2 regions of the Leclercia sp. GHBNCSD genome follow, and region 2 is predicted to be linked to the other one. Evidence: predicted binding sites of a transcription regulator. Region 2 holds the regulator's gene; the other holds the start of a gene.

Region 1 (14,911 bases), on a different contig from region 2:
GGCCCCCATTGCCGCCAGATCGCTCACGTTTACCGCCAGCGCTTTGTACGCCAGATCGGCAGGATCAATATCCGGCAGGAAATGGTTACCGCACACCAGGGTGTCGGTGCTGATCGCCAGCGTCTGTTTTTCGGGAATATTGAGAAGTGCACAGTCGTCGCCGATGCCGGTTTCCACATCGCGACGCGAGCTTCTGACTCGGTCAAAATAACGGGCAATCAGGGAAAATTCGCCGCATGCCATACGTTATGCCTCAGCAAAGAAAATAAAAAAACCGGAGCCCGCACCACCCAAAGGCAGTACGACACTCCGGCTTGCGGATCACTTTTTACGGGGACGGATCGCAGGTGCAGCTTTGTCCAGCACGCCATTCACAAATTTGTGGCTGTCTTCAGCACCGAAGGTTTTCGCCAGTTCGATCGCTTCGTTGATGGCCACTTTGTAAGGCACATCGTCACGTTTAGACAACTCAAACAGTGCGATACGCAGCACCGCTTTTTCAACCTGACCCAGCTCTTCGAGCAGACGGGAGAGGTACGGCTTCATCAGACCGTCGAGATACGCGCTATTAGTCGCCACTCCCGACAGCAGTTCACGGAAGTACACGACGTCAACGTCTTTGACGTCTTGTTCCGCCAGGAACTGGTATTCAACATCAGCGATGTCGTTCTGGGACAACTGCCAGGAGTAAAGTGCCTGAACGGCACATTCACGGGCGCGGCGACGAGCAGCAGGTTTCACGGAATTCCCCTTACAAAAAAATCAGGCCTTGATGGCTTTCAATACATTGATCATTTCAAGCGCGGTCAGTGCAGCTTCTGCACCTTTGTTACCGGCTTTGGTGCCAGCACGTTCGATGGCTTGTTCAATACTTTCAGTGGTGAGTACGCCGAACGCGACAGGAATTTCTGCATCCTGCGCCACGTGCGCCAGACCGTTGCTTGCGCCACCCGCAACATATTCAAAGTGCGCGGTACCGCCACGAATCACCGTACCCAGTGCGATTACCGCATCGTATTTGCCGGTTTTCGCCAGTGCGCCCGCTGCCAGTGGCAGTTCGTAAGCACCCGGAACCCAGACAACGGTAATGTTTTCGTCTTTCACCTGGCCGATACGTTTCAGGGCGTCAATCGCGCCATCCAGCAGGCTGTCATTGATGAAGTTGTTGAAACGCGCAATGGTGATGGCGACGCGAGCGTCCGGGGTAGCAACGGCTGCTTCAATAATGTTCATACTCTTCCTTAACGGGTTCATTTGGTGGCCCCGCAGGGGGGCGGATTTTATCATAATATTTTGCGCACTGCTTCCCTATTTAGGCAAGCCTTACGCGGTGGTCAGGTGAAGACAGACATCCGGCCCTACCGGACGTATTTCGCTGAAGCTAAATGCCGGTGCATCCGCCAGTTTTTCCAGCCCTGGCAAGGCGCACAGGCCGCGCGCGTCGTTGCCTAACAGTTTAGGCGCAAGATAGACGATCAGCTCATCCACCAGCCCCGCCTGCAACAGCGCCCCGGCGAGCGTCGGGCCAGCTTCGACCCAGATGCTGTTGATCTGCTGTTTGCCCAACAGCATCATCAGCACCACTAAATCGAGATGTCCTTTATGCTCCGGCACCAGAATGGTGCGCACGCCTTCCGGCCAGCTGCGGTCATCTTCCTGGGTGCGGGCAAACCAGGTCTCGCCTGGCTGCTGCACAATGCGGTGCTCAGGGGTAACAAGATTCTGCCGGTCGACCACAATCCGCAGCGGCTGGCGTAAATTCTCTTGCGGGTAGAGTGCCTGAGTATCCGCGTTTAACTCATCCCAGCGCACGGTCAGCGCAGGATCGTCGGCCAGCACGGTGGCATGCGTGGTGAGAATAGCATGGCTTTGCGCGCGCAGACGTTGCACATCGCGCCTTGCCTGTGGGGAGGTGATCCACTGGCTTTCACCGCTGGCCATTGCCGTGCGGCCATCCAGCGACGCGCCAAGTTTCAACTGCACGTAAGGGAAACCGGTCCGCATCCGCTTGAGAAAACCTTTATTCAGGCGTTCGGCTTCACTCATCATCAGGCCGTGACTGACCTCAATCCCAGCCTCCTGAAGGCGGTACAGACCGCGCCCGGCTACCTGCGGATTAGGGTCCTGCATCGCCGCCACAACCCGTGAAACGCCAGCGGCAATCAGGGCATCGCAGCAGGGCGGGGTTCGGCCATGATGGCTACAAGGCTCCAGCGTGACGTAGGCGGTTGCGCCCCGCGCCTTCTCGCCGGCCATGCGCAGGGCATGCACTTCGGCATGGGGCTCCCCGGCACGGTAGTGAAAACCCTCCCCGACGATCTCGCCATCCTTCACAATGACGCAGCCGACATTTGGATTGGGATGGGTGGTAAAACGCCCGCGTTGCGCCAGCTTGAGCGCTCGCGCCATGTAAATCTCATCCAGCATGGGCTTAATCCTGTAGGCGGGCGATCTCTTCGCCGAACTCTTTGATATCTTCGAAACTGCGATACACGGAAGCAAAGCGGATATAGGCAACTTTATCGAGCTTTTTGAGCTGCTCCATCACCAGGTTACCGATCATTTTACTTGGCACTTCGCGTTCGCCGGTGGCGCGCAGCTGGGTTTTGATGTGATTAAGCGCCATTTCAACGTCGTCTGCGCTCACTGGCCGTTTTTCCAGTGCCTTGAGCATCCCGCTGCGCAGTTTTTCTTCGTTGAACGGTTCGCGGATGTCGTTACTTTTCACCACACGCGGCATCACCAGCTCAGCCACTTCAAAAGTCGTGAAACGTTCGTTACACACCAGGCACTGCCGACGGCGGCGTACGGACGAGCCCTCTCCCACGAGTCGGGAGTCGATTACTTTGGTATCCACGGCGAGACAGAATGGGCAATGCATACGGTGTCCTGACTATCGGGTTAACTGAACTCTATTTTACCCCGAACTGGCTCCACAACAAAGAAGGAGCGTTTTTGAGATAAAGGATCTATACGAACGCCTGCATCGTTGACTACCCTTAGCAGAATCCGATATTTCAGGGAAATAAGTGCCATGACAAGACGTTACCTGAGGATCCTGCTGGTGGGAAGCCTCTTTAGCCTTAGCGCCTGCGCGCAGCAAAGCGAAGTTCGTCAGATGAACCAGAGCATCAGTTCGCTGAACACAACCATGAACAAGCTGAACCAGGAAACCGTCAAAATCACCCAGCAGAATGCGCTGAACGCCAAATCGACCAGCGGCGTCTATCTGCTGCCAGGGTCAAACACCCCTGCCCGGCTGAACAGCCAGATCGGCACGCTGCGTATGTCGCTGATGAATGTTGCGCCTAATGCCGATGGCACCCGGGCCACGCTGCGCATCCAGGGCGAATCCAACGATCCGCTGCCGGCATTTAGCGCCACCGTAGAGTGGGGCCAGATTCAGGGCACGACCGACAGCTTCCAGGAGCTGAACGTTCAGACCCAGCTCATTAATGCTCCGGCCAGTGTGCTGGCACCCAGCGATGTTGACATCCCGCTGCAGCTAAACGGCATGACGCCCGATCAGCTCGGCTTTATCCGCATCCACGATATTCAGCCCGTCGCGCAATAATCCCCCTGCGGAACGTGTTCACGTTCCGCTCCCTTCTTTGGTTACAAACATTGGCAACAGAAATGTTTGCTATTACAATCCGCTCCGTTAAAAATACGCAAACGTGAACGCAATCGATTACGTATGTGAGAGATCTGTGAAACAACACATATTTTTGTGAGCAAGGATTCCTATAATAGGCCCCCAGAAACACGAAATATTTAGAAACGCAATTCGCGCCTTTTTCACGCCCGCAAGGGATTTCAAATCAGTGGCATTATTATGAAAAAAACATTACTCGCAGCCGGTGCACTCCTGGCGCTCTCTTCTACGTTCTCTGTGCAGGCAGCGGAAAACGATAAACCAGAGTACGTCTCCGACTGGTGGCACCAGAGCGTTAACGTCGTCGGCAGCTATCACACCCGTTTTGGACCGCAGATCCGCAACGATACTTACCTGGAATACGAAGCGTTTGCCAAGAAAGAGTGGTTTGATTTCTATGGTTACATGGATGCGCCGGTATTCTTCGGTGGTAACACGGATGCAAAAGGTATCTGGAACCACGGTTCCCCACTGTTCATGGAGATCGAACCGCGCTTCTCCATCGACAAGCTGACCGGCACCAGCCTGGCGTTTGGTCCGTTCAAAGAGTGGTACTTCGCGAACAACTACATCTACGACATGGGTCGCAACAAGTCTGGCCGTCAGAGCACCTGGTACATGGGTCTGGGTACTGACATCGACACCGGTCTGCCGATGAGCCTCTCCATGAACGTCTATGCCAAATATCAGTGGCAGAACTACGGCGCAGCGAACGAAAACGAGTGGGATGGCTACCGTTTCAAAGTGAAATACTTCGTGCCAATCACCCAGCTGTGGGGCGGTAACCTGAGCTATATCGGCTTCACCAACTTTGACTGGGGTTCTGATCTGGGCGACAACGATTTCCGTGACCTGAACGGGAAGAAGGCGCGCACCAACGACTCTATCGCCTCCAGCCACATCCTGGCGCTGAACTACGATCACTGGCACTACTCTGTTGTTGCCCGTTACTGGCACAACGGTGGTCAGTGGAACGACGACGCAAGCCTGAACTTCGGCGACGGTGACTTCAGCGTTCGTTCTACCGGCTGGGGTGGTTACCTGGTTGTGGGTTACAATTTCTAAGATGATTTGTGCCGGGTGGCGCTTCGCTTACCCGGCCTACAAAACATGTTAACGGCACAAACCGTAGGCCGGGTAAGGCGCAGCCGCCACCCGGCAAAAAAGCCTGCTTAAAAGCTGGCTTTTTTATTGCTTCACCTTCCGTAAAAAATCGGCCAGCGACCTGTTCGCGCTTTCGCTAAAGCGTCTCTCCGTCATGGTGATATTCAGACACCTGTCGAGCCGGAAGCAACGATAGTCATCACGTCGCTCGCACCACGCCGCCAGCAACCAGTGCTCTCCCCAGAAGAACAACCCCAGCGGCTGCACTTCGCGAGAAGAGAGCTGCCCGGCTTCATCACGATAATGCAGCGCCAGCACCCGCTGGCTGGATATCGCCTGATGAATAAGATCAAACCCGCTGCGGGAGTGGTGCTGCATGGCAATATCCGGGGCGTAGATCCGCGTCTGCTCTGCCTTGCGACGGCTCTCTTCCGGCAGGATCGCCAGCACTTTCTCCTGGGCCGACTCCAGTTCGCGCGACAGCGACTCCCCGCCCCAGGTTTTGAGCAGGCGGATCGCCACCATCAGCGCCTCCGACTCCTTGTTGGTGAGCATCAGCGGTGGCAGGTCAAAACCCGACATCAGCCGGTAACCGCTCCCCGCTTCGCCTTCCACCGGCACGCCGGAAAGCGACAGATCGCGGATATCGCGGTAGACCGTGCGTTCAGAGACGCCCACTCTTTCCGCCAGATGCGCTGCCGTTGTCAGACGTCTTCCCCGCAGGATCTGCACAATCTGAAACAAACGGTCAGCGCGTCGGGTCATTTTTTCTTAGGCTCTCAGGCAGGTTGATGAAGGCCGACGCGATTACCTTCGCTGTCGGTAAATAAAGCGATAGTACCAATACCGCGCGGCAACGTCAGCGGGCCAAATACGCACTCGCCACCGGCAGAGGCAACGCGGTCAAGCGTGGCCGTCAGATTGTCAGTATGCAGATAGATAATGGCTCCCTGCACCGAGGGAATAATCCCCTCAAATTTTGCCAGCGCGCCGCCAGTAGCCGGGTCCTCATGCGGAAATACCGCCAGCTCGGCGCAGTCCATTTTCTCGCGCCTCAGTGAAACCTGCATTACCGGCTCATAAAATTTGATGGCGCGATCCATATCTGCGACCGGAATTTCAAACCAGTTAATCACACTTTTCATACATCCTCCTGACTCTTGTTTGGGTTCAGAAGGAGTCTACGACAGGCCTCCTGACAGCATACTGTCAGGAGTGTTTGTCAGGAACAGGCAAAAAAAATCCCGGTCAACAGACCGGGATTTTGATAACACGATAAACGTGGCCTTACGGCAGAATAGACGGCTGATCCGCCCCTTCTTTCTCGACTTTCTGCTGGAGCAGGTGCTCGCGCTTCATGCCCAGCTTCAGCGCCAGCGCGGACGCTACATAGATAGAAGATGCTGTACCAATGGAGACACCGATCAGCATGGTCAGCGAGAAGCCTTCCAGAATCGGACCGCCGAAGAGATAGAGCATCAGGATCACCATCAGGGTGGTCCCGGAGGTGATCAAGGTACGATGCAGCGTCTGGGTCAACGACACGTTAAAGATTTCGTACGGCGTACCGCGACGGATCTTACGGAAGTTTTCACGGATACGGTCCGATACCACGATACTGTCGTTCAGCGAGTAGCCAATAACCGACATCAACGAGGCCACAATGGTCAGGTCAATCTCGATATGGAACAGCGACAGAACGCCCATGGTGATCACCACGTCGTGCGCCAGGGCGATAACCACCCCGGCAGCCAGACGCCATTCGAAGCGGAAACCGACATACGTCAGGATACAGAGCAGCGCCACCAGCAGTGCCATCGCACCTGTCTGGGCCAGATCTGCACCCACGCTTGGGCCAACGAATTCAATACGTTTTACCGTCGCATTCTGGCTGGTCGATTCGTTAATCACCTGTACGACTTTGCTGCCCAGCTCCTGGCTGCCGTTGGCATCCTTCACTGGCGGCATGCGCACCATGATGTCACGGCTGCTGCCGAAGTTCTGCAGCAGCGGCTCTTCAAAGCCCGCCTTCTGCAGCGACTCGCGCATCTGATCCATATCGACCGGTTTTTCCAGGGTGATTTCAATCACCGTACCGCCGGTGAAATCGAGCCCCCAGTTAAAGCCTTTTACGCCCATGATGGCGATGGACAGAACCAACAGCAGACCCGAAATGCCAAAGGCCCAGTAGTCCCAGCGCATAAAGTCCCAGACTTTACGGCCGTAGTTCAATTGTTCAACAGTATATTCCTGTGCCACAACGCACTCCTCAGATAGACAGCTTTTTAACGCGCTTGCCGCCGTACAGCAGGTTCACGATGGCACGGGTGCCGACAATAGCGGTAAACATTGACGTCGCCACACCAATACCGGTGGTGATAGCAAAGCCCTTGATCGCGCCGGTACCCACTGCATACAGGATAAGAACCTTAATCAGTGTTGTTACGTTCGCATCGAAGATGGAGCTGAACGCGCCCCGGTAGCCTTCGTCGATCGCCTGTTGGATGGAGCGACCGTTGCTTAGCTCTTCTTTGATACGTTCATTTATCAGTACGTTGGCGTCAACCGCCACCGCAAGGGTTAAGACGATACCTGCAATCCCTGGCATGGTCAGCGTTGCCCCCGGCAGCAGGGACATAATGCCGACAATCAGCACCAGGTTTGCAATCAGCGCAGAGGTCGCAATCAGACCAAACTTCTTGTAGAAGAAGACCATGAAGATGATGGAGATCGCCAGACCCGCCAGACACGCTTCCAGACCCTGCTGGATGTTCTGCATACCCAGCGTTGGACCGATGGTACGCTCTTCAACAATCTGAATTGGCGCAATCAGCGCACCGGCACGCAGCAGCAGCGACAGCTGACGGGCTTCGTTCGGGTTGTTGATACCGGTGATACGGAAGCTGTTACCCAGGCGAGACTGGATATTGGCGATGTTAATCACCTCTTCCTCTTTCACCAGAACCGCACGACCGTTGGCATCTTTTTTACCGCTGTCTTTGTACTCCACGAACAGGGTCGCCATCGGTTTACCGATATTGTCCTTAGTGAAGTTAGACATGATGTTACCACCTGCGCTATCAAGCGAGATGTTAACCTGCGGCTGGTTGTACTCATCCTGGCTGGAGGTGGAGTCAGTGATGTGGTCACCGGTCAGGATCACACGCTTGTACATCACAACCGGCTGACCTTCACGGGTCTGTTTCACTTCAGAGTCGCCCGGAACGCGGCCAGATGCGACAGCAGACTGATCGACGTTGGTGTTCACCAGACGGAATTCCAGGGTCGCGGTTGCGCCGAGAATCTCTTTGGCACGGGCGGTATCCTGGATACCCGGCAGTTCAACCACGATACGGTCAGCACCCTGACGCTGTACCAGCGGTTCAGCCACGCCGAGCTGGTTTACACGGTTACGCAGGATGTTGATGTTCTGCTGCACCGCGTATTCACGCGCTTCTTTCAGACGTTCATCGGTCATGACCGCACGCAACTGGTTGCTGCCCTGAGAAGAGAGCACCAGATCGCGGTGACGCTGGGTCAGATAATCCATCGCCTGGTCGCGGGCGTTGCTGTCACGAAACGTGATGCTCATCCCGTATTTATCTTCCTTACGCACGGTGGTGTAAGGGATGCCTTTATCACGCAGATCGCTACGCAGGCTATCAATGTTTTGTTCCTGAAGTTTTCCGAGTGCGGTTTCCATATCCACTTCCATCAGGAAGTGAACGCCGCCACGTAGGTCGAGACCGAGTTTCATCGGCTCAGCGTTGATAGCAGCTAACCAACGCGGAGTTGCAGGAGCAAGGTTCAACGCCACGACATATTTATCACCCATCACGCCCATCAGCGCTTCACGAGCGCGGAGCTGCGTGTCGGTGGAGTCGAAGCGAGCAAGAATTGCGCCCTCTTCCAGTGCCACAGACTTAGCGGTAATTTTTTCTTCTTGTAAAGTTTTCTGGACCTGGATCAGCGTTTGCTCACTGGCGGCGACACCGCGCGCGCCAGTGATTTGAACAGCCGGATCCTCACCATACAGGTTGGGAAGCGCATACAGCAGGCCGACGACAATGACGACGACCAGCATGACGTACTTCCACAAAGGATAACGGTTTAACACGGCAGTTCCCTTTGGGAAAAGTTAATTACAGCGCCTTCATGGTGCCTTTCGGCAGAACGGCAGCAACGAAGTCACGTTTGATAACCACTTCAGTGGTATCGTTCAGTGCGATAACGATATAGCCGTTATCAGCGACTTTGCTTACGCGACCTACCAGACCACCGTTAGTCAGAACTTCATCGCCTTTCGCGATGGAGTCCATCAGCTTTTTGTGCTCTTTGGTGCGCTTCTGCTGTGGACGCAGGATCATGAAATAGAAGATCAGACCGAACACCACCAGCATCAGAATCAGAGACATCGGGCTGCCCTGCGCCGGTGCACCTGTTGCCGCTACCGCATCAGAAATAAAAAAGCTCATTAAATTTCCCTCATTAAATAAATTAATCAACGTTCAAAGGTGGAACATCCCGACCCTGTCGTTGGTAAAAATCGGTCACGAAGCTCTCTAATTTACCCTCTTCAATAGCCTTGCGTAAACCAGCCATTAAGCGCTGGTAATAGCGAAGGTTATGAATCGTGTTGAGACGCGCGCCTAATATTTCATTACAACGATCAAGATGATGCAAATAGGCACGAGAATAATTGCGACAGGTATAGCAATCGCACTCGGCATCGAGTGGGCTGGTGTCGCTTTTATGCTTCGCATTACGGATTTTTACCACGCCATCGGTCACAAACAGGTGACCATTACGGGCGTTGCGGGTCGGCATAACGCAGTCGAACATATCAATGCCGCGACGTACGCCTTCAACCAGATCTTCTGGTTTACCGACGCCCATCAGGTATCGAGGTTTATCTGTTGGAATTTGCGGGCAAACATGCTCCAGAATACGGTGCATATCTTCCTTCGGCTCCCCTACAGCCAGACCGCCGACAGCGTAGCCATCAAAACCTATCTCTACCAGACCTTTAACAGAGATATCGCGTAAATCTTCGTAAACGCTGCCCTGAATAATGCCAAACAGCGCATTTTTATTGCCCAGGCTATCAAAACGGTCGCGGCTGCGCTTCGCCCAACGCAGCGACATCTCCATCGAGCGCTTGGCGTAGTCCCAGTCCGCCGGGTATGGCGTACATTCGTCGAAGATCATCACGATATCGGAGCCGAGATCGTACTGAATCTCCATTGATTTTTCAGGATCGAGGAAAATCGGGTCGCCGTTAATCGGGTTGCGGAAATGCACACCCTCTTCGGTGATCTTGCGGATATCACCCAGGCTGAAGACCTGGAAACCGCCGGAGTCGGTCAGGATCGGTCCTTTCCACTGCATAAAGTCATGCAGATCCCCGTGCAGCTTCATGATCTCCTGACCAGGACGCAGCCACAGGTGGAAGGTGTTACCGAGGATAATTTGCGCGCCAGTGGCTTCGACTTCTTCCGGCGTCATCCCTTTTACGGTGCCGTAAGTGCCCACAGGCATAAAAGCGGGCGTTTCTACTACGCCGCGATCAAACACCAGGCGGCCACGGCGAGCGCGACCGTCGGTGGTATCGAGTTCAAATTTCATTTTTTCTCCTGCACCAGAAAAACAGTCCGGCGCGTTAAACCAGTGCCGCGGACTTATTCCCCGACACGTTCATTCAAAGCCTGCGGATTGTACGTGATAAACATCGCGTCACCGTAACTAAAAAAGCGATATTTTTGTTCTACCGCAGCCTTGTAGGCGTTCATGGTGTTTTGATAACCCGCAAAGGCTGAAACCAGCATGATCAGGGTCGACTCCGGCAGATGGAAGTTGGTCACCAGCGCGTCGATCACCTGATATTGATAACCCGGATAGATGAAGATTTGGGTATCGTCGAAGAAAGGGGCGATCAGCGCATCTTTCGCGGCCTGGGCTGCGCTTTCCAGCGAGCGAACCGAGGTGGTGCCCACAGCTACGACGCGGTTACCGCGCGCTTTGGCCGCCATCACCGCGTCCACAACCTCCTGCGGCACCTCGGCATATTCGGAGTGCATGATGTGATCTTCGATACTGTCCACGCGCACCGGCTGGAAAGTACCCGCGCCGACGTGCAGCGTGACAAACGCCATCTCAATGCCTTTTGCGCGCAGTTTTTCCAGCAGCGGTTCATCAAAGTGCAGGCCCGCGGTCGGTGCCGCGACTGCGCCAGGCTTCTGGCTATAGACGGTCTGATAGAGCTCGCGGTCGGCCTCTTCGTCCGGCCGCTCAATGTACGGCGGCAGCGGCATGTGGCCGATGCTGTTGAGGATATCCAGTACCGGACGCTCATCGTTGAACTGCACTTCAAAGAGCGCATCGTGGCGCGCCACCATGGTGGCATTGATGCTCTCGTCATCCCCCAGCAGCAGCTCCGTACCCGGCTTCGGTGCCTTGGAAGCGCGAATATGTGCCAGAATACGTTTATCATCGAGCATTCTTTCGACCAGCACTTCAATTTTGCCGCCGCTGGCTTTACGGCCAAACAGACGGGCCGGGATCACGCGGGTGTTGTTGAACACCAGCAGGTCGCCCGGGTTGAGCTTGTCGAGCAGATCGGTGAAGGTTCCGTGCGTCAGCGCACCCGTCGGCCCATCCAGCGACAATAAGCGGCAGCTACTGCGCTCCGGCACAGGATAGTGGGCAATCAGGGACTCGGGTAAATCAAAAGAGAAATCGGCGACGCGCATGGCATATACTCGTGACTTAAAAACAGGCGGCTTAGTCTAGTGCTCACACCTCTTTGCTGCAACAACTAGCCTCGCTTCGGATAACGAATCGCATGAATTTTCTCGCTCACCTGCACCTCGCTCATCTCGCTGACAGCTCCCTTTCCGGCAACTTGCTGGCCGACTTCGTCCGCGGTAACCCCGCCGAGGCGTATCCCGCCGACGTGGTGGAAGGCATCTTCATGCACCGCCGGATTGATGTCCTCACTGACAACCTGCCCGAGGTCAAAGAGGCAAAGGAGTGGTTCCGCCCGGAGACCCGCCGCGTGGCGCCCATTACGCTGGATGTGATGTGGGATCACTTTGTCTCCCGCCACTGGGAACAGCTCTCACCCGAGATGCCGCTGCCAGCGTTCGTGCGCTATGCCCACGCCCAGGTGACGATCATTCTGCCGGACGCCCCGCCGCGCTTTGTTAATCTGAATGATTACCTGTGGTCAGAGCGCTGGCTCGAACGCTATAGCGAAATGGACTTCATCCAGCGGGTGCTCAACGGCATGGCCAGCCGACGTCCGCGTCTCGATGCCCTGCGCGACTCCTGGCAGGATCTGGATGCCCATTATGAGGCCCTGGAGCAGCGCTTCTGGCAGTTTTATCCCCGCATGATGGAACAGGCGAAACATAAGCAGCTTTAATATAAATGTGATTGATAGGTAAAAGCTGGGTTAACGATTGTCAACGCCTCTTTGTCTTTAGGACAAACACTCTCTATACTGGCCCGCGTTGCGTTCTAAATAACCTTAGTATCTACAGGAGAATCATATGGTTCTGGTAACTCGTCCGGCTCCGGATTTTACAGCTGCAGCAGTTCTGGGCAACGGTGAAATCGTTGAGAACTTCAACTTCAAACAGCATACCAACGGTAAAGCCACCGTTCTGTTCTTCTGGCCAATGGACTTCACCTTCGTTTGCCCGTCTGAGCTGATCGCGTTCGACAAGCGTTACGAAGAGTTCCAGAAGCGTGGCGTAGAAGTGGTTGGCGTCTCCTTCGACTCTGAGTTTGTACACAACGCATGGCGTAATACCCCTGTCGACAACGGCGGCATCGGTCCAGTGAAATACGCGATGGTTGCGGACATCAAACGTGAGATTCAGCAGGCTTACGGTATCGAACATCCGGACGCGGGCGTTGCCCTGCGTGGCTCCTTCCTGATCGACGCGAACGGCATCGTGCGTCACCAGGTCGTGAACGATCTGCCGCTGGGTCGTAACATCGACGAAATGCTGCGTATGGTTGATGCGCTGCAGTTCCACGAAGAGCACGGTGAAGTGTGCCCGGCTCAGTGGGAAAAAGGTAAAGAAGGTATGAACGCGTCTCCAGACGGCGTTGCTAAATACCTGTCTGAGAACGTATCCAGCCTGTAATTGGCACGGTTTACGAAAAAGGCCCGCTTATGCGGGCCTTTTTTTATGCCTTACGCTGTGTCTCCCGCCAGATGCGCCAGGCCATACCTGCCAGCAAAATCACGCCCGCAATCAGCACGCCCCACACCAGCAGCGTATTCATCCTGCTCTCCCGCTCGGCCGCGGAGGTAGCGGTCAGACGCTCCTCGCCGCCTAACGCGACATTATCCTGAATGTCAGCCTGCGGCAGGTTTGCCATATCATAGGTTTTACGCAGGTCAGCAGGGATCAGCATGTCGGGCTCCACGCTGGCAGGCTTTGCCGCCCCATTGCCCCAGGCGAGCACATACGGCGCTTTCCCCTGTGCGTTGAACACCAGGTCATAGCGGTCGCGATGCCCCATGACGCTCGGCAGGTATTCTGGCAAACGCGCATTCAGCGTCGTGATTTTTACCGCCTGCACCAGGCCCCCGTTAAGCGAAACCGGTGGAGACATTTTCCCTTCCAGACGGTAAAGGATCTCTTTTTTCAGCGGGTGCCATTTGTCCTTCTCCGTACTCCGCCACGCTATCTCTACGGGTAGGACGCCGTCGCCATTCAGTGAGATAGTGACAGCACTCAGCGGCTGCGGTCGCGACCAGTGCCACTGGACTTCACTTGTCGATAACTGCTCCCCTTCCCCCTCCAGGCTGATCTCTTCCGGGGCCGCCTGCGCAGGTGCGCGAATTGCGTTTACGCCGGTCAGGGTTATCTCCTGGCTCTGCGTATTCAGCACCACCATGAGATAGCGATTCGCATCGGGAGATAAAACCATATCGGTATCGATCCGGTCGAGCTTAAGGCGATCCTGGCCGCTGACCACGTCCAGCAAGGGCATCTCTTCGCGCAGGGTATACCACTGCTTAAGATCCTCGCTGTAATAAACCGACGCCGTTCCCTGCCAGGACGTCTGGGGGGTATTCCAGAGCAGCTGCAACTGGGACAGGCTTATCTCGCCCGTAGCCTGCTCCGGCAAGGTCAGCAGATAATGTTGCCCGGCTGCGGCGGCTTTTTGCCCCTCGAGCACAATCTCTACGCCGTTTCGGGAGCGGAGCAGGATTTTATCGCTATCCTCATCCCCTCGCGCAGGTGCAAGCGGCGAGGCGTCCAGATGAAAGAAGCGAAGTGGTGTGGATTGCACTGACGCCTTGGGAGGCGTCGCGGTGACCAGGCTGAAGGGAACCGGCTCGCCTGACTGGTTAAAGACGCGGACATCATGCAGATCGGGTGACGTGCTCTGCTCATAGACGGCAAGCGGCAGCATCACCCGATACCACTGGGAAGGGACGGAGGTATCCAGTGAACGACCAAAGGCATAGTCCCGGGGCGATTCCGTTTGTACCCCGTCGCAAAACGCCGGGCCGGAAAGCACCAGCAGCGCGCTACACGCTACCGCTTTCATCCATTTCATTTTTCATCTCCTGTTTTGGGCGGCAGCGGTGAGAAATAACCTACGATCAGTACCAGGATCGCCACGCCGATAAACGCCACCGCGCGCGACAGCCCGCCTCCGCCCTCGCTATCTACCAGCATCAGTTTAACCATCACGACACCCAGCAGCACAGCGCCGCAGAGCCACTCCTGCCGGGAAGCCCGACGGGTAGCATGGATCATGACCACCAGCGCGCTCAGCATCCAGAACAGGGCAAAACAGGTCTGGACAAGCCGGGAATCCCACAGCGATGCCATATTCCAGGCCACGTCGCCATACCAGGCCAGCGCGCGCATTAGCGCACCGTTAAGCCACCAGAAGCCAAACGCCATAAGCGCGACGGCAGGCCACGGGCGGGCCTGCGAAAGCAACGCGGGGTAGTAGCGATCCACCGCGCGATAAAAGACCACCAGCCCCAGCAACGCGAACGCGGCACCTTCCTCAAGCGGGTTCACCAGCGGTAGCCAGGTCTGGCGATAGACCACGCCGTCCTGGAAATTGGTCACGACCAACAACACCAACAGCGCCACGACAACAGGGATCGGCGCC
Region 2 (14,911 bases):
ATCGGTGGCGAGGAAGCCCAGCACGCTCAGGCCGCCGAGCCAGACTAAAAATCCTTTCCCGGGTTGCATGGTTTTATTGTCCTTATGGATGCAGGTTTAGGTAGCCGCTGAGTGTAGGCAGTGCAATCCCGCTTGTGAAACGCTAATATTTGGCGGTTGCATTCAAATTTTTTGCAGGCAGAAAATGTGGTCAGAATATTCCCTTGAAGTGGTGGATGCCGTGGCGCGTAACGGCAGTTTCAGCGGCGCGGCACAGGAGCTACATCGTGTCCCGTCAGCCATCAGCTATACGGTGCGTCAGCTTGAGGAGTGGCTGGCGGTGCCGCTATTTGAACGGCGACACCGTGATGTGGAGCTGACGCCTGCCGGGCTGTGGTTTCTGAAGGAGGGGCGTTCTGTTATCAAAAAAATGCAGATCACCCGCGAACAGTGTCAGCAGATTGCCAACGGCTGGCGCGGGCATATCTCCATTGCGGTGGATAACATCGTTCGTCCCGAGCGCACCCGCCAGATGATCGTCGACTTTTATCGCCACTTCGCTGACGTTGAGCTGCGTGTCTCCCAGGAGGTCTTTAACGGTGTCTGGGATGCGCTGGCGGATGGCAGGGTGGAGATGGCGATCGGCGCGACCCAGGCGATACCGGTGGGGGGGCGCTACGCGTTTCGCGATATGGGGATGCTGAGCTGGGTCTGCGTGGTGGCGAGCCACCATCCGCTGGCCGCGCTTCCCGGCCCGCTCAGCGATGATACCCTGCGCAACTGGCCGTCGCTGGTGCGGGAAGATACCTCCCGCTCGCTGCCGAAACGGATCACCTGGCTGCTGGATAACCAGCGGCGGATCGTCACCCCGGACTGGGAATCCTCTGCGACCTGCCTGTCGGCCGGGCTGTGCGTGGGGATGGTGCCGGTCCATTTTGCCCGGCCCTGGATAGACAGTGGCAAATGGGTGGAGCTGACGCTGGAAAACCCCTTCCCGGATGCGGCCTGCTGCCTCACCTGGCAACAAAACGACATGTCACCGGCGCTGGCGTGGCTGCTGGATTATCTGGGGGACAGTGAAACGATGAACAGGGAGTGGTTGCGGGAGCCAGAGGTACTGGCTCCCTGAGCGGATCAACGGCGGTAGTCGCGGAACGGGCCATCGGCGACGGAGCGGCGTTCGATCAAACGCGGATGCACTTCAATGGACTGCGACTCTTCACGTTTATTGACGATACGGTCGAGCAGCATGTTGAAGGCGGTCTCGCCCAGCGAATCTTTTGGCTGGTGGATGGTGGTCAGCGCCGGGGTGAAGAAACGGGCGTTGCGCACGTTATCATACCCGATCAGCGAAACGTCCTGCGGAACGCGCAGGCCCATCTCGTCAGCGGCACACAGGGCACCCATCGCCATAACATCGCCGCCGCAGAAAATAGCGGTCGGACGCGGCGTCTGGGAGAGGATCTGCTGCATGGCGCGATAGCCGGACTCCGGCTCAAAGTCGCCCTGGACGATCCAGTTTTCCGGCACCGTGATTAAGGCTTCTTCCATCGCTTTCATAAAACCGGCCAGACGACCGGCACCGGTGTTGCGCTCCAGCGCGCCCGGGATGACGCCGATATCGCGATGCCCGCGTTCGATCAGATAACGTCCTGCCATGTAGCCACCTTCAAAGGCGTTATCAATGACCGAGTCGGTGAAGTCCGCTTTCGCTTCGCCCCAGTCCATCACCACCATCGGGATATTGCGATACTCTTCCAGCATCTTCAGCAGCGGCTCCGGGTATTCCGAGCACATTACCAGCAGGCCGTCGACGCGCTTTTGCGCCATCATTGACAGATAGGCCCGCTGCTTCTCCAGGCTGTTCCAGGCGTTGCCGAGGATCAGGGTGTAACCTTTCTGGAAGCAGTTTTTCTCTACCGCTTCAATAATTTCTGCGAAGTAGGGGGCTTCGCTGCTGGTCGCCAGCAGGCCGATCGATTTGGTGTGGTTCACCTTCAGACTACGGGCGACGGCGCTCGGAGAATAGTGCAGCTCTTTGATCGCTGCCCAGACGTTGTTACGCGTCTCTTCCGCCACAAAGCGGGTTTTGTTAATAACATGTGATACGGTTGTAGTGGAAACGTTTGCGCGTTTCGCTACGTCTTTAATTGTTGCCATCAGATGTCACTCCAGACCATATCTTAAGCTCCTGAAAAACCAATAGGTAAACGTTTGCCTTCACTCGCCCTAATTGCGCAATTTGAATTGCGGTACGCCGGGAAAACGACACAGGACGTCAGGAGGGGGTCAATGGCCGGTACGCTAATAAATTTAGCGTGGAATTTTGGCTGATCTTGACCAAAAGGGGAAGAGTAAAAATCGATATCAATCTAAATCCAGCAAGATTTTTACCCTGAACTGTGCAAAAATGAGCAAGCTCACTCTTCGTAGGGTGATTAAAAGGAGAAAAATTGATGAGTACCGATCTTAAGTTTTCGCTGATTACCACCGTTATTGTTCTGGGTCTGATCGTTGCCAGCGGTCTTACGGCTGCGCTGCACTGATATTTGCGAGGGAGCTAACGCTCCCTCGTCTCCCTTCTGCTATTGTTACGCGTCCGGCAAAAATCTTTTGCCAAATTGTTAACTTCTCATTTTTTGTGATTGATGTCATGCTTTCGCCTTCATTGTTCTGTGTCGCCTGACGACACGGTATCCGGAGTTGAAGTATGAAAATCAATTTTCCGCTGCTGGCCCTGGCCATTGGCGCATTTGGCATCGGCACCACCGAGTTTTCTCCAATGGGACTGCTACCGGTTATCGCCCGGGGTGTGGATGTCTCTATTCCCGCTGCGGGCATGTTAATCAGCGCCTACGCTATCGGCGTAATGGTAGGGGCACCGCTGATGACCTTGCTGCTTTCCCATCGCGGCCGTCGTAATGCGCTGATCTTCCTGATGGCGATCTTTACCGTCGGTAACGTGCTGTCGGCGCTCTCCCCGGATTACACCACCCTGATGCTGTCGCGTATTTTGACCAGCCTCAATCACGGCGCCTTCTTTGGCCTCGGGTCGGTGGTCGCCGCAAGCGTAGTGCCGAAGCATAAACAGGCCAGCGCCGTAGCAACCATGTTTATGGGTCTCACCATCGCCAATATTGGCGGCGTACCCGCCGCAACGTGGATGGGCGAAGCCATCGGCTGGCGGATGTCCTTCCTGGCGACGGCGCTTTTGGGCGTGGTCTCGATGGTCGCGCTCTTCTTCTCCCTCCCTGCGGGTGGCGCGGGCGAAAAGCCGGATGTGCGTAAAGAACTGGCGGTGCTGATGCGCCCGCAGGTGCTTTCCGCCTTACTGACCACGGTTCTCGGTGCTGGGGCAATGTTCACCCTCTACACCTACATTGCGCCCGTTCTGCATGACATTAACCAGGCGACGCCTGCTTTTGTTACCGCGATGCTGGTGCTGATTGGCGTCGGTTTCTCCCTCGGCAACTTCCTGGGCGGCAAGCTGGCGGACCGCTCCGTAAGCGGCACCCTGAAAGGCTTTCTACTGCTGCTGATCGCGATTATGGTGGCGATCCCGTGGCTGGCACGTAATGAAGTGGGGGCGGCGTTCGCGATGGTGGTATGGGGAATGGCGACCTTTGCGGTGGTACCGCCGCTGCAAATGCGTGTGATGCGGGTGGCAAGCGATGCGCCAGGGTTATCCTCTTCCGTCAATATCGGAGCGTTTAACCTGGGGAATGCGCTGGGTGCGGCGGCGGGTGGTGCGGTGATCTCCGGCGGGCTGGGGTACAGCTTTGTTCCGGTGATGGGGGCCATCATTGCCGCGCTGGGGCTTCTGCTGGTGCTAATGGCCGACAGAAAACAACCTGAACCGGTTTGTGCCGCCGAATAAGACCAAAACGCAGAAGGCCCGGCCTTCTGCGTTTTTCGTTATGCCGCGAAGTTCTTCGCAACAAATTCCCAGTTTACCAGCGCCCAGAAGTGCTCGAGGTAGTTCGGGCGCGCATTACGGTAATCGATGTAGTAAGCGTGTTCCCATACATCCACCGTTAACAGTGGGGTAGCGTTGCTGGTCAACGGCGTGCCCGCATTGGACGTGGAAACGATGGCCAGTTTCCCGTCCGCCTCTTTCACCAGCCAGGTCCAGCCCGCGCCAAAGTTTTTCACCGCGGCGTCGGTAAACTTCGCTTTAAATTCCGCAAAGCTACCAAAGGTGGCGATGATGGCGTCAGCCAGATCACCCGTCGGTTCACCACCGGCCTGAGGCGCCAGGCAGTGCCAGTAGAAGGTGTGGTTCCACACCTGCGCGGCGTTATTGAAGATACCGCCCTCAGAACTACGCACGATCTCTTCCAGGGTTTTCCCTTCAAATGGGGTGCCGGCGATCAGGTTATTCAGGTTGGTGACATAGGTCTGGTGATGTTTGCCGTAGTGGTACTCCAGGGTTTCCGCAGAAATATGCGGGGCCAGAGCGTCTTTTGCATACGGTAATGCAGGTAATTCAAACGACATTGCTTCTCTCCTTATTATAGTGAACCATCCAATAACCATATTGAATGTAAGGATAGAGTAGCAAATTGAAAGACCCTACAAAAGAGGAACTTACCCCGCAGGCTTACCCGCGGGGCAGGGGGTTAACGCAGCGTGCTGGGCTTCATCACGCGGCGAGCGCCAACGTAATGGCGCTGCCAGTACTCTTCGCTCAGGGAGGTGAGCTGAATATCCTGGCCGGTACGCGGCGACTGAATAAATTTGCCGTTGCCAACGTAGACACCAACGTGATCGGCGGTGCCGCGACCCTGGGTGCGGAAGAACACCAGATCGCCGCTTTCGAGCTCACCGCGATCCACCGGGGAGGCGTCACGCAGATGGTACATTTCGTTGGCGGTACGCGGAATGCGGAACTTAACCAGATCTTTATAGGCGTAATAGACCAGGCCGCTGCAGTCGAAACCGGTACGCGGTGAGCTGCCGCCCCAGCGATACGGTTTACCAATCTGGCCCATTAGCTTATTTAGCGCCGTTTTCTGCGCTTTTTGCACCCGGACTTTATGCGCTTCGGCAAGGGTCGTGGTCTTGCTGGTTTTCACGCACTGCGCTTTATGGCCTTTACGGGAAGTACATTTTTCTGTCACAACGCGCGAAGCGGTTTGAGTTGTACGGGGCGCGCTGCGGGAGGAATTTTTGCTTTTCTTACTGGAGGTGGCTGGCTGTGTTTTAGCGAGGCTGCTTTTTTTGCTGCTGCTCTTTTTACTGGCGGTGCTTTTTTTGCTGGTGCTCTCTTTCTTCGTGGTTTTGCCGCTGCTGCTTTTTTTCTTCGGTTCGGTGGCTTTTGCCAGATGCGTTTTGTGGGCGGCAGAAGGCCGCGCCTGCTCTGAGGCGTTTGCCACCGGCGTGAAGGTGAGAGATGAAAACAGCAAAGCACAGAGCGTGATCGAGAATTTATTTATTCGCGCCACTGGGCATTCCCCTGGTAATAGCTGGATATAAATTATCCTGCGTCTGATTTACAAAACTTGTCGATTCTAATCTATAAAAAGCCCCTGCGTTAATAAACTTTTTGCATCTAAAACTGCGTTTCGTTAGCAAGTGCAAAAAAACAGAATTTCAACCGGTTGATCTGTACATTCGCTGAGCAAAGACGCAGGGGGGAACGGGATAAGGTAGTTTTACAATGCAACTTTACGTCACGCGCGGTAAAATCCTGTACGTGACGAAAATGTTATTTTCCGTAGTCGGCCTGAAACGCTACAATGTCAGACTATTGCCGTAACAGAAGTAAAAGGAAGCAAGACATGAGCACTACTATTGAAAAAATTCAGCAGCAGATTGCTGAAAACCCGATCCTGCTGTACATGAAAGGTTCTCCGAAACTGCCTAGCTGTGGTTTCTCCGCTCAGGCGGTGCAGGCGCTCTCTGCCTGTGGCGAACGTTTTGCTTACGTTGATATTCTGCAGAACCCGGATATCCGCGCTGAGCTGCCAAAATACGCTAACTGGCCGACCTTCCCGCAGCTGTGGGTTGACGGTGAACTGGTTGGCGGTTGCGACATCCTGATTGAGATGTATCAGCGCGGCGAACTGCAGCAGCTGATCAAAGAGACGGCTGCGAAGTACAAATCTGAAGAGCCAGGCGCCGAGTAATCTCGCGCACGGTAAATAAAAAAGCGACCTTCCGGTCGCTTTTTTTATGCGTTGTTGCCAACATCTGGCAGCGGCCAGCCGCCGAGACGCTTCCAGCGGTTAACGATTTCGCAAAACAGTTCCGCCGTGCGTTCGGTATCGTACAGGGCGGAGTGCGCCTGTGTGCCGTCAAAATCGATACCGGCGGTAATACAGGCTTTCGACAGCACGGTTTGCCCCAGCGCCAGCCCGCTTAAGGCCGCGGTATCGAAGGTCACAAACGGGTGGAACGGATTACGTTTCAGCGACGCGCGCTCGGCGGCAGCCATCATAAAGCTGTGATCGAAGGTAGCATTGTGCGCCACCATGATCGCGCGATTACAGTTCTGCTCTTTCATGCCCTTGCGCACCATTTTAAAGATGGCATGCAGCGCGTCATATTCACTCACTGCCCCACGCAGCGGGTTATGCGGATCAATGCCATTAAATGCCAGCGCCTCAGGCTGCAGGTTCGCCCCTTCAAAGGGTTCAACGTGAAAATGCAGCGTGGTATCCGGCAGCAAATTGCCCTGTTCATCCATCTTCAACGTGATGGCGGCAATTTCCAACAGCGCATCGGTTTTGGCGTTAAATCCAGCGGTTTCGACATCAATCACGACAGGATAAAAACCACGAAAACGGTCGCACAGACCGGTAAGTTGAGCGTTATCGGACATCTGGATCTCTTACAAGGGGAAAAAAGCAGTGCGTATTATGGCAAATTTTGAGGCGAGATGCAGTAAAACAACGGGCGCATGGCGCGCCCGTCAGGATCAGTTGCCCAGACCGCGACCGGCGTCTTTGGCTTCGATCAGTTCGATTTTATAACCGTCCGGATCTTCAACGAAGGCGATCACGGTGGTGCCGCCCTTAACCGGACCCGCTTCACGGGTCACGTTACCGCCGTTGCTGCGGATCCGCTCGCAGGCTTCTGCCGCGTTATCCACCTCCAGGGCGATATGACCGTAGGCTGTACCCAGCTCGTAGCTATCCACACCCCAGTTATAGGTGAGTTCGATAACCGCTTCGTCGCTCTCCGGGCCATAACCGACAAAGGCCAGGGAGTATTTGTATTCCGGGTTTTCGCTGGTGCGCAGCAGGGTCATGCCCAGCACGTTAGTGTAAAACTCGATGGAACGTTGCAGATCGCCAACGCGCAGCATGGTGTGAAGTAGGCGCATATTATCCTCTTAGCTTTTATCATCTTGAACAGAAACGATGTTTTAGTATAGCGGCGAAGTGTCGCCGCTATCAATGCGGGGGCTTATAAAGAGGGATAATCGGTGTAACCTTCCGCGCCGCCGCCGTAGAAGCTCTCCGGACGCTGCGGGTTCAGCTCGGCTTTGCGCTGCAGGCGAGCCACCAGGTCCGGGTTGGCGATATAGGCGCGGCCAAAGGCCACGGCATCGATCAGCCCTTTGTTAATCAGATCTTCGGCTTTCTCCGGTGTATAAGCCCCGGCACCGATGATCACGCCCGGGAAGCGGTCGCGCACTTTCTGACGGAAGGCATCGGTGTATGGCTCGCCGCCAGCCCAGTCTGGCTCGGACATGTGCAGATAAGCGATGCCGCGTTTTGCCAGCTCTTCGATCAGGTACAGCGCGTCGGCTTCTTCGTTCGGGCCGTTATCCACGTTCTGGAAAGAACCGATTGGCGAGACGCGAATACCAATGCGATCCGCGCTCCACTCTGCAGAAACCGCATCAATCACCTCAAGCACCAGACGGGCGCGATTCTCAACGCTGCCGCCATACTGGTCAGTACGCTGGTTAGAGGAAGGCGACAGGAACTGGTGCAGCAGATAGCCGTGGGCCCCGTGCAGTTCAACCAGATCGAAACCAGCTTCGCGGGCATTGGCGACGGCCTGGCGGAAATCGTTCACGATCCCCGGGATCTCGTCCAGCTCCAGCGCACGTGGCGTGGTGGTGTCAACGCGAATGGCGTTGCCATTCTCATCGCGCAGGGAGGTGCGGGTCCCCGCATTGATCGCAGAGGCAGATACCGGCGCCTGACCGCCAGGCTGGATGCTGCTGTGGGAGATACGGCCAGTGTGCCACAGCTGAACCGCGATGCGGCCATCTTCAGCATGCACGCCGTCGGTGATTTTCTTCCACGCCGCGATCTGCTCCGGGCTGTGCAGGCCAGGGGCGCCGGCATAACCTTTTGCCTGAGCAGAAATTTGCGTGGCTTCGGAGATGATCAGTCCCGCGCTGACACGCTGGCGATAGTATTCGCCCATCAGCGGCGTTGGGATATCGCCCGGCTCAATGCTGCGCAGGCGGGTGAGGGGCGCCATAAAGACACGGTTTGGTGCTTCGATTGCGCCCACCTTAAGCGGGGTAAACAATTTTTCAGCTGACATAAAGGCTCCTGAGTAGACCGGTCGTCTAGTAATTTGCGAAATAAAAACGCCTGTTAACTGCCAGGCGTAGCAATGATGGTTTTGACATGATCCAGCGCGCTCTCAAGCGGCAGCGCGCTGCGGGACATTTTGGCCTGCAGATTGGCCCCCAGCCACAGGGAGTAGAGCACCTGCGCCTGGGTGAGCGGTTCCCCGACGAAGGCCAGGGATTTCTCCTCCCGCCCCTTCGCCAGCGCCTGCGCCAGCAGGGTGATGACACCCGTGGCCCCTTTATCCATTGCCGTGCGCATATCTTCCGAGAGATCGCACACTTCAGCAGAGAGTTTTACCGTCAGACAGCCGCTGATAATGCCCTGGGCGCAGAACTGGGCCAGCGTCTCCTGATAATAAGCCAGAACACGATCGCGATAATTGCCCTGACCGCTGGCGAAGTGGCTGGCCAGACGCTGATGGTAATCCGCGTAATGCCGCTCCAGCAGCGCCACGCCAAACGCCTCTTTTGAGCGGAAGTAGTGATAAAACGACCCCTTCGGCACATCGGCGGTTTTCAGCAGCTCGCTCAGACCCATCCCGGTGAACCCGCGGTGCATGCAAAGACGCTCGCCGGTCGCAAGGAGATGTTCGCGTGTATCGTGTTCAGTGTGCTTATTCATGTCGACAATGTAATAGACCAATCGGTCTATTGCAAGCCTTACGTTCGACGACAGGCGGTAAGCAGATCCATCTGCGGCTGATAGACGGAGGTGCGAATGTTCATCATCCCCAGCACCGTGGAGAAAAGATTATCCTGCGACACCGCCTCTTTCGCGGCCTGATTACGCAGGCACAGCGCATCCACGCCAAAATTCTTTTTATAGTCCTGCGAGAGCCAGAACATGAACGGAATGTGCGTCTGCTGCGAAGGTGCCAGCATATACGGCGTACCGTGCAGGTAAAGACCGTTTTCCCCCAGCGATTCGCCATGATCGGAGAGATAAACCAGCGCCGTGTTCATCGTCGCCTGACGCGCCTTCAGGGCGTCGATGGTTTTACTCACCACGCTGTCGGTATAGAGGATGGTATTGTCATAAGTGTTCATCAGCGCCTGGTGATCGCAATCCTGGATCTGGTTGGTGTCACAGGTCGGCGTAAATTTGCGGTACTGCTCCGGATAGCGCTGATAGTAGGCCGGGCCGTGACTGCCCATCAGGTGGATCACCAGCACCGTATCCTGTTTAAGCCCATCAAGGGTCTCATTCAGACGATAGAGGTTAACGTCATCAATACAGGATTTATCCTTACAGAACTGATCCAGCTTCCACTGGGTCATGTCGGTATGCGGGATGCGATTACAGGCCCCTTTGCAGCCGCCATCGTTATCACGCCACAGCAGGTTTACCCCGGCGTGGGCCAGCACATCCAGCAACCCTTCCTGATGATGGGCCAGATCGGCATCATATTTTTTGCGCGGCATTCCTGAGAACATGCACGGCACGGAGACGGCAGTTTCAGTGCCGCAGGAGGAGGCCTGCGGGAAGTTAATCATCTCCTGCTTTTCCAGTTCAGGGTTAGTGTCACGCCCGTAACCGTTGAGGGAGTAGTTTTCAGCCCGGGACGCCTCGCCAATCACCAGCACCAGCACGGTTTTTTTCTGCTGCGCCAGCAGCACCGGGCCTTTACGCGCGTCTTCCCCGAGATGGATGAGAGTCTGGTCGCCGGCAAACCAGCGCGCCTTGCTGTACTTAACGATGGCGCTGACGTAGTTCGCTGGCGTCACCATTTTGACGATGCCTTTGTTGTTGCGAAACAGCGAGGCGTAGTCCTTATAAAAGAGTGCGGCCACCAGAAGGATCACCACCAGGCTCGCGAGGATGGCCGCCACGCGCATCAACAGCGTCTGCCACCACTTACCCGGACGAATACGAATCAGCGCCAGCACGGCGGCTGGCACCAGCCCGGCGATCGCCAGCCACAGCACCAGTTGCGGAGTGATAAGCGCCGTGGCCTCCTGAGAGTTGGTCTCGAAGACGTTAACCATCATATTCTGGTCAATCACCGCCCCGTAGGTAAACATGAACCAGGTCGCCGCCGCGCATCCCAGAGTGATCAACACCAGCAGCGGTTTGCGGATGAATGGAATATTCAGAATGCTGAAGACGATGACCCAGCCGCAGAAAAGTACCAGCGGCACGGTCAGGGCAAAGACAAAATCATGCAGCCGGGTGGGGGCGATCACCTGCCAGCTGCGGTGAATAAAGAGGGCGTTTAACAGGGTAAACAGGAGCGCGCAGCCCAGCGTAAATTTTGTATCGTTACACTGTAACTTTTTTAACATCTGCATCATCGTCAACCAGCAAGAATAGTGATGAGGCGAGTATAGGGAGCGAAGATTAGTGAAACCTTAATGCCACAATTCTGTGGTTGACCTCTTGCGTAACCCCGGCTTAAGGTCTTCACTTTACTGAATCTTGGGTTTCGGGAGGTGCGTGTGGCTGAACAACTGGAGTTCTTTCCTGTCCAGAGCCCGTGCCGCGGTATTTGCCAGTCGGATGAGCGAGGGTTTTGTCGCGGCTGTATGCGCAGCCGGGAAGAGCGTTTTAACTGGCAGTCGATGAGCGATGCCCAGAAACAGGAGATCCTGCGCCTGTGCCGCCAGCGTCTTTTGCGTAAATTGCGCGCAAACAAGCCCCCTGAAGCTGAAGAACCTCAGCAGCCCTCACTTTTTTAGCGTCACAAACGCGTATACTCTCCCCAGACTTTTTTTAAAGGAAATTGGTATGGTTCAGCGTATTACCCTTGCCCCGCAGGGCCCGGAGTTTTCTCGTTTTGTGATGGGCTACTGGCGTCTGATGGACTGGAACATGTCCGCCCAGGAGCTGGCCAGTTTTATTGAAGAGCATCTGGATCTGGGGATCACCACTGTCGATCACGCCGATATTTATGGCGGCTACGAGTGTGAAGCAGCCTTTGGTGAGGCGATGAAGCTCTCTCCCGCGCTGCGTGAGCGTATGGAGATCGTCACCAAATGCGGTATCGCCACCACGGCGAAAGCGGAGCATGCCCTCGGCCACTACATTACCGACCGCGACCATATTATTCGTAGTGCAGAACAGTCCCTCACGAATCTGGCGACCGATCGCCTTGACCTGCTGCTGATCCACCGTCCCGATCCGCTGATGGACGCCGATGAGGTTGCCGAAGCCTTCCTCGCCCTGCACCAGAGCGGCAAGGTGCGCCATTTTGGCGTCTCTAACTTTACGCCAGCCCAGTTTGCCCTGCTGCAGTCGCGTCTGCCGTTCACCCTGGCGACTAACCAGGTTGAAATTTCGCCGGTTTATCAGCCGCTGCTGCTGGACGGTACCCTCGATCAGCTCCAGCAGCTGCGTATTCGCCCGATGGCCTGGTCCTGCCTCGGCGGTGGTCGCCTGTTTAATGATGATGCCTTCCAGCCGCTGCGCGATGAGCTGGCGAAGGTGGCCCAGGAGCTGAATGCCGAAACTATCGAGCAGGTGGTCTATGCGTGGATTTTACGTCTGCCATCCCAGCCGCTGCCGATCATTGGTTCCGGCAAAATTGAACGTGTACGTTCAGCGCTGGCAGCAGAGCAGCTGAACATGACCCGCCAGCAGTGGTTCCGCATCCGCAAAGCCGCGCTGGGTTACGACGTGCCGTAATTCTCTATTTGTCTGACTTTCCGGTTAAAACGTTGCCCCTGGTATAAACTTAAGGGGCAAAAAATAACCAAGGAGGTCATATGAAGCGATTTACTCTGGCAGCGTTAACGCTGGTGGTTTGTGCAGGTGCGCAGGCTGCCAGCGAAGAAGTAAAGATGAACCTCGTCACCTCTCAGGGGATCGGCCAGTCCATCGGGACAGTCACCATCACTGAAACCGATAAAGGCCTGGAGTTTTCCCCGGATCTCAAAGCCCTCCCTCCGGGCGAACACGGTTATCACGTCCATGCCAAAGGCTCCTGCGAACCGGCCATGAAAGATGGCAAACCGTCCGCCGCTGAGGCCGCGGGTGGACACCTCGATCCCCATAACACCGGCAAACATGAAGGGCCGGAGGGGATGGGCCACTTAGGCGATCTGCCAGCGCTGGTGGTCAACAATGACGGTAAAGCGACCGACCCGGTCGTTGCCCCGCGCCTCAAAAAGCTGGATGAGGTAAAAGGCAAAGCGCTGATGATCCATGTCGGTGGGGATAATATGTCGGATCACCCTAAACCTCTTGGCGGTGGCGGGGAGCGCTACGCCTGCGGGGTGATTTGATCGCTGAGGGTGCCCGGTGCGGGTGCCTGTTCCAGCTGGGATAGCGAGCAGTGCAGTCGCCAGATCAGGGCCGCAAGCTCTTGTCCGGCGGGCTGCAGATGATGCGACAGAGTGTCACAGATACGCTGAAGCTCATCCAGCGTGGCGGCCAGGGGACGCTGCTGTACGCCGCGTTCGCTCATGATGTCACGCAGCAGTGAGACGGCGACGTCGCGCACCCGGGCCAGCGGATCCGAGCGCGTCTCCCAGTCCCGTAACTGCCAGACCACATGGCTGCAGTTCAGCAGCACCACTCCCCAACGCAGCAGCCAGCGTCGCGCCAGCGCATCCTGACTGTTATTGAGCTGGTTAACATGGTGATAGACCAGCGATTCATAGCCATTCTCGCTGAGCCGCGGCCTGCGGCTCAGCTGATCGACAAATCCGCGCCGCAATTCGCGAATGTGACGACGGCTCTTACGCGCATCGGAGCCCGGACGCAGCACCGCAAAGGCCAGCCACGTCAGCCCCACGCCAAGTATTTTTGCCAGGTTGTCATTGAGAAAATCGGCAAAGTCATACACCGGCGGGTTGGTCACTGAAATAAATGAACCCATAAAGACAATAAGCTGCCCCCACAGACCGGCGAGGGCGGGCATCTGCTGCTTCATAAGTTGCATGGTGGTCAGCAGCGGGAAGAGAAACAGCAGGAACAGCCAGAGGTCCGAGATCTGCACCATCAGACCAAACTTGACCACAAAGCTGAAGAGCGAGAGCAGGATTAGGGTGCGCAGCAGCAGCGTGAGCGAATTAAAGGGCGAGGCCGCCACCGAATAGAGCACGCTGCTGATCGCGGCCAGGGTCAGGGCCGCCCCCCCTGCATCCCACTGGGCGGCAATGGTCCAGGCGCCTACCAGGCTAAGGGCGCAAAAGGTGCGAAAGCCGCTCCAGAGCGCTTCCAGATTATCAGTATGCCGGGCCAGCGCCGGGCTGCGGGGAACGATAAATTCTGTTATCGGCGTCGCGGTTTCAACGGCTTTTATCCAGCGGCTGCTCTGTAGATACAGACGGCAGAAATAGCGTAGTCGCAGCCAGAAGGCACGATGGCGGTAATCCGCGTCGGTGCCTGGCCTCAGTGGAGCAAGGATCCGCGCCACGGTATAAAAATCGGCGTCAGGACGGGCAAGGGCGGCGAGGAGTTGATCGATAACCTCCCGGGTGTGGGCGGGCGGATTGGGCCAGTTCAGCAGCATGCGGCGCAGACTGGAGATGGCGCTGGTCATCCGAAGCTGCTGGTGGAGGAGATAATTAAGCAGGGCATTCTGGCGGCGAAAACGGTAGTGGCTCCAGAAAGCCTGGATACGCAGCAGGTTCATGGTCAGGATCTGGGCGATAACCTTCTCGTGGGCCAGGCGAATGGCATCGTTACTGTCGGGCTGCCACAGCAGGCTGGCGTGCTCCAGCAGCCGGATGTGCATGGTTTTCAGCGCGGTGATGAGGGCTTTGCCGTCGGAGGTGCTGGGCAGGATCATCATCATCACCCCGCCGCTAAGGATGCCAATAATAACTTCGCACACGCGGGCCTGGGCGATATCCCACAGCTGGGTGGTGTCGAGAATATCAATGACCGGGAACGCGATGATCGCCGCGGTGTATCCAGCCAGCTGGAAGGCATAGGCGACGTTATTGGTGAAATGGGCGCAGGCCCAGGTGCAAAGCGCCAGCCAGGCCGCCATGCTGAACAGAAATAGCCACGGGTCGTTGAGCGTATGACCGGCAATAATCAGCGCAGCGGTGGCACCGAGCAGGCTGCCCGCCACGCGGCCAAGGCTTTTACTGATCACACCGCCAACGGTCGGGAAGCTGACCACCGCCGCCGAGGTCATCGCCCAGTAGGGTTCGTCGAGGTTAAGACAGTAGGCGACAGTGAGAGCCAGGCACATCGCTATCCCGTTGCGCAGGGCGTAGCGCCACTGCGCCGGGGTCGCCTTTATCCACGGCAGGTTGCGCCATGAAAAAGCGGGGAGGTTCACCGGGCGGTTCCCACAGAGACGGTACAGGTGGTGCCGGAGACCAGCGTCAGGTCAGGCGGTAGCTTGTCGAAACTGATGCGCACCGGGATGCGCTGCGCCAGCCTCACCCAGGGAATATTAGGTTTCACGTCGGGCACTAGCCCTGAATCGGTCTCCACGC

The links. The regulator PurR, encoded in region 2, represses purine synthesis genes. The targets are predictions, from matches to a motif close to CANGCAAACGTTTGCNTG.
Region 1: ACT3IC_RS04265 (nucleoside-specific channel-forming protein Tsx) is a predicted target of PurR. The motif match lies at 3,681-3,698, and genes of this name have one in related genera.

The regions. Positions count from the first base shown of each region.
Region 1 is NZ_JBQVYO010000001.1:869,258-884,168, forward strand. It holds gene thiL (thiamine-phosphate kinase) at 1-243, opposite strand, end outside; gene nusB (transcription antitermination factor NusB) at 322-741, opposite strand; gene ribH (6,7-dimethyl-8-ribityllumazine synthase) at 763-1,233, opposite strand; gene ribD (bifunctional diaminohydroxyphosphoribosylaminopyrimidine deaminase/5-amino-6-(5-phosphoribosylamino)uracil reductase RibD) at 1,324-2,427, opposite strand; gene nrdR (transcriptional regulator NrdR) at 2,432-2,881, opposite strand; gene ACT3IC_RS04260 (SadB/YajI family lipoprotein) at 3,035-3,574, shown strand; gene ACT3IC_RS04265 (nucleoside-specific channel-forming protein Tsx) at 3,836-4,720, shown strand; gene ACT3IC_RS04270 (helix-turn-helix transcriptional regulator) at 4,844-5,524, opposite strand; gene ACT3IC_RS04275 (VOC family protein) at 5,539-5,904, opposite strand; gene secF (protein translocase subunit SecF) at 6,047-7,018, opposite strand; gene secD (protein translocase subunit SecD) at 7,029-8,876, opposite strand; gene yajC (preprotein translocase subunit YajC) at 8,902-9,234, opposite strand; gene tgt (tRNA guanosine(34) transglycosylase Tgt) at 9,257-10,384, opposite strand; gene queA (tRNA preQ1(34) S-adenosylmethionine ribosyltransferase-isomerase QueA) at 10,438-11,508, opposite strand; gene acpH (ACP phosphodiesterase) at 11,601-12,182, shown strand; gene ACT3IC_RS04310 (peroxiredoxin) at 12,310-12,912, shown strand; gene ACT3IC_RS04315 (DUF3999 family protein) at 12,956-14,341, opposite strand; gene ACT3IC_RS04320 (DUF2339 domain-containing protein) at 14,338-14,911, opposite strand, start outside.
Region 2 is NZ_JBQVYO010000002.1:323,672-338,582, reverse strand. It holds gene punC (purine nucleoside transporter PunC) at 1-69, opposite strand, end outside; gene punR (DNA-binding transcriptional activator PunR) at 185-1,108, shown strand; gene purR (HTH-type transcriptional repressor PurR) at 1,114-2,139, opposite strand; gene cydH (cytochrome bd-I oxidase subunit CydH) at 2,436-2,525, shown strand; gene ACT3IC_RS21955 (MFS transporter) at 2,690-3,856, shown strand; gene sodB (superoxide dismutase [Fe]) at 3,895-4,476, opposite strand; gene ACT3IC_RS21945 (C40 family peptidase) at 4,599-5,423, opposite strand; gene grxD (monothiol glutaredoxin 4) at 5,760-6,107, shown strand; gene rnt (ribonuclease T) at 6,152-6,802, opposite strand; gene gloA (lactoylglutathione lyase) at 6,899-7,306, opposite strand; gene nemA (alkene reductase) at 7,390-8,487, opposite strand; gene ACT3IC_RS21920 (TetR/AcrR family transcriptional regulator) at 8,541-9,140, opposite strand; gene eptA (phosphoethanolamine transferase EptA) at 9,179-10,807, opposite strand; gene ACT3IC_RS21910 (DUF1289 domain-containing protein) at 10,955-11,194, shown strand; gene ACT3IC_RS21905 (aldo/keto reductase) at 11,244-12,140, shown strand; gene sodC (superoxide dismutase [Cu-Zn] SodC) at 12,221-12,739, shown strand; gene ACT3IC_RS21895 (FUSC family protein) at 12,718-14,751, opposite strand; gene ACT3IC_RS21890 (efflux RND transporter periplasmic adaptor subunit) at 14,748-14,911, opposite strand, start outside.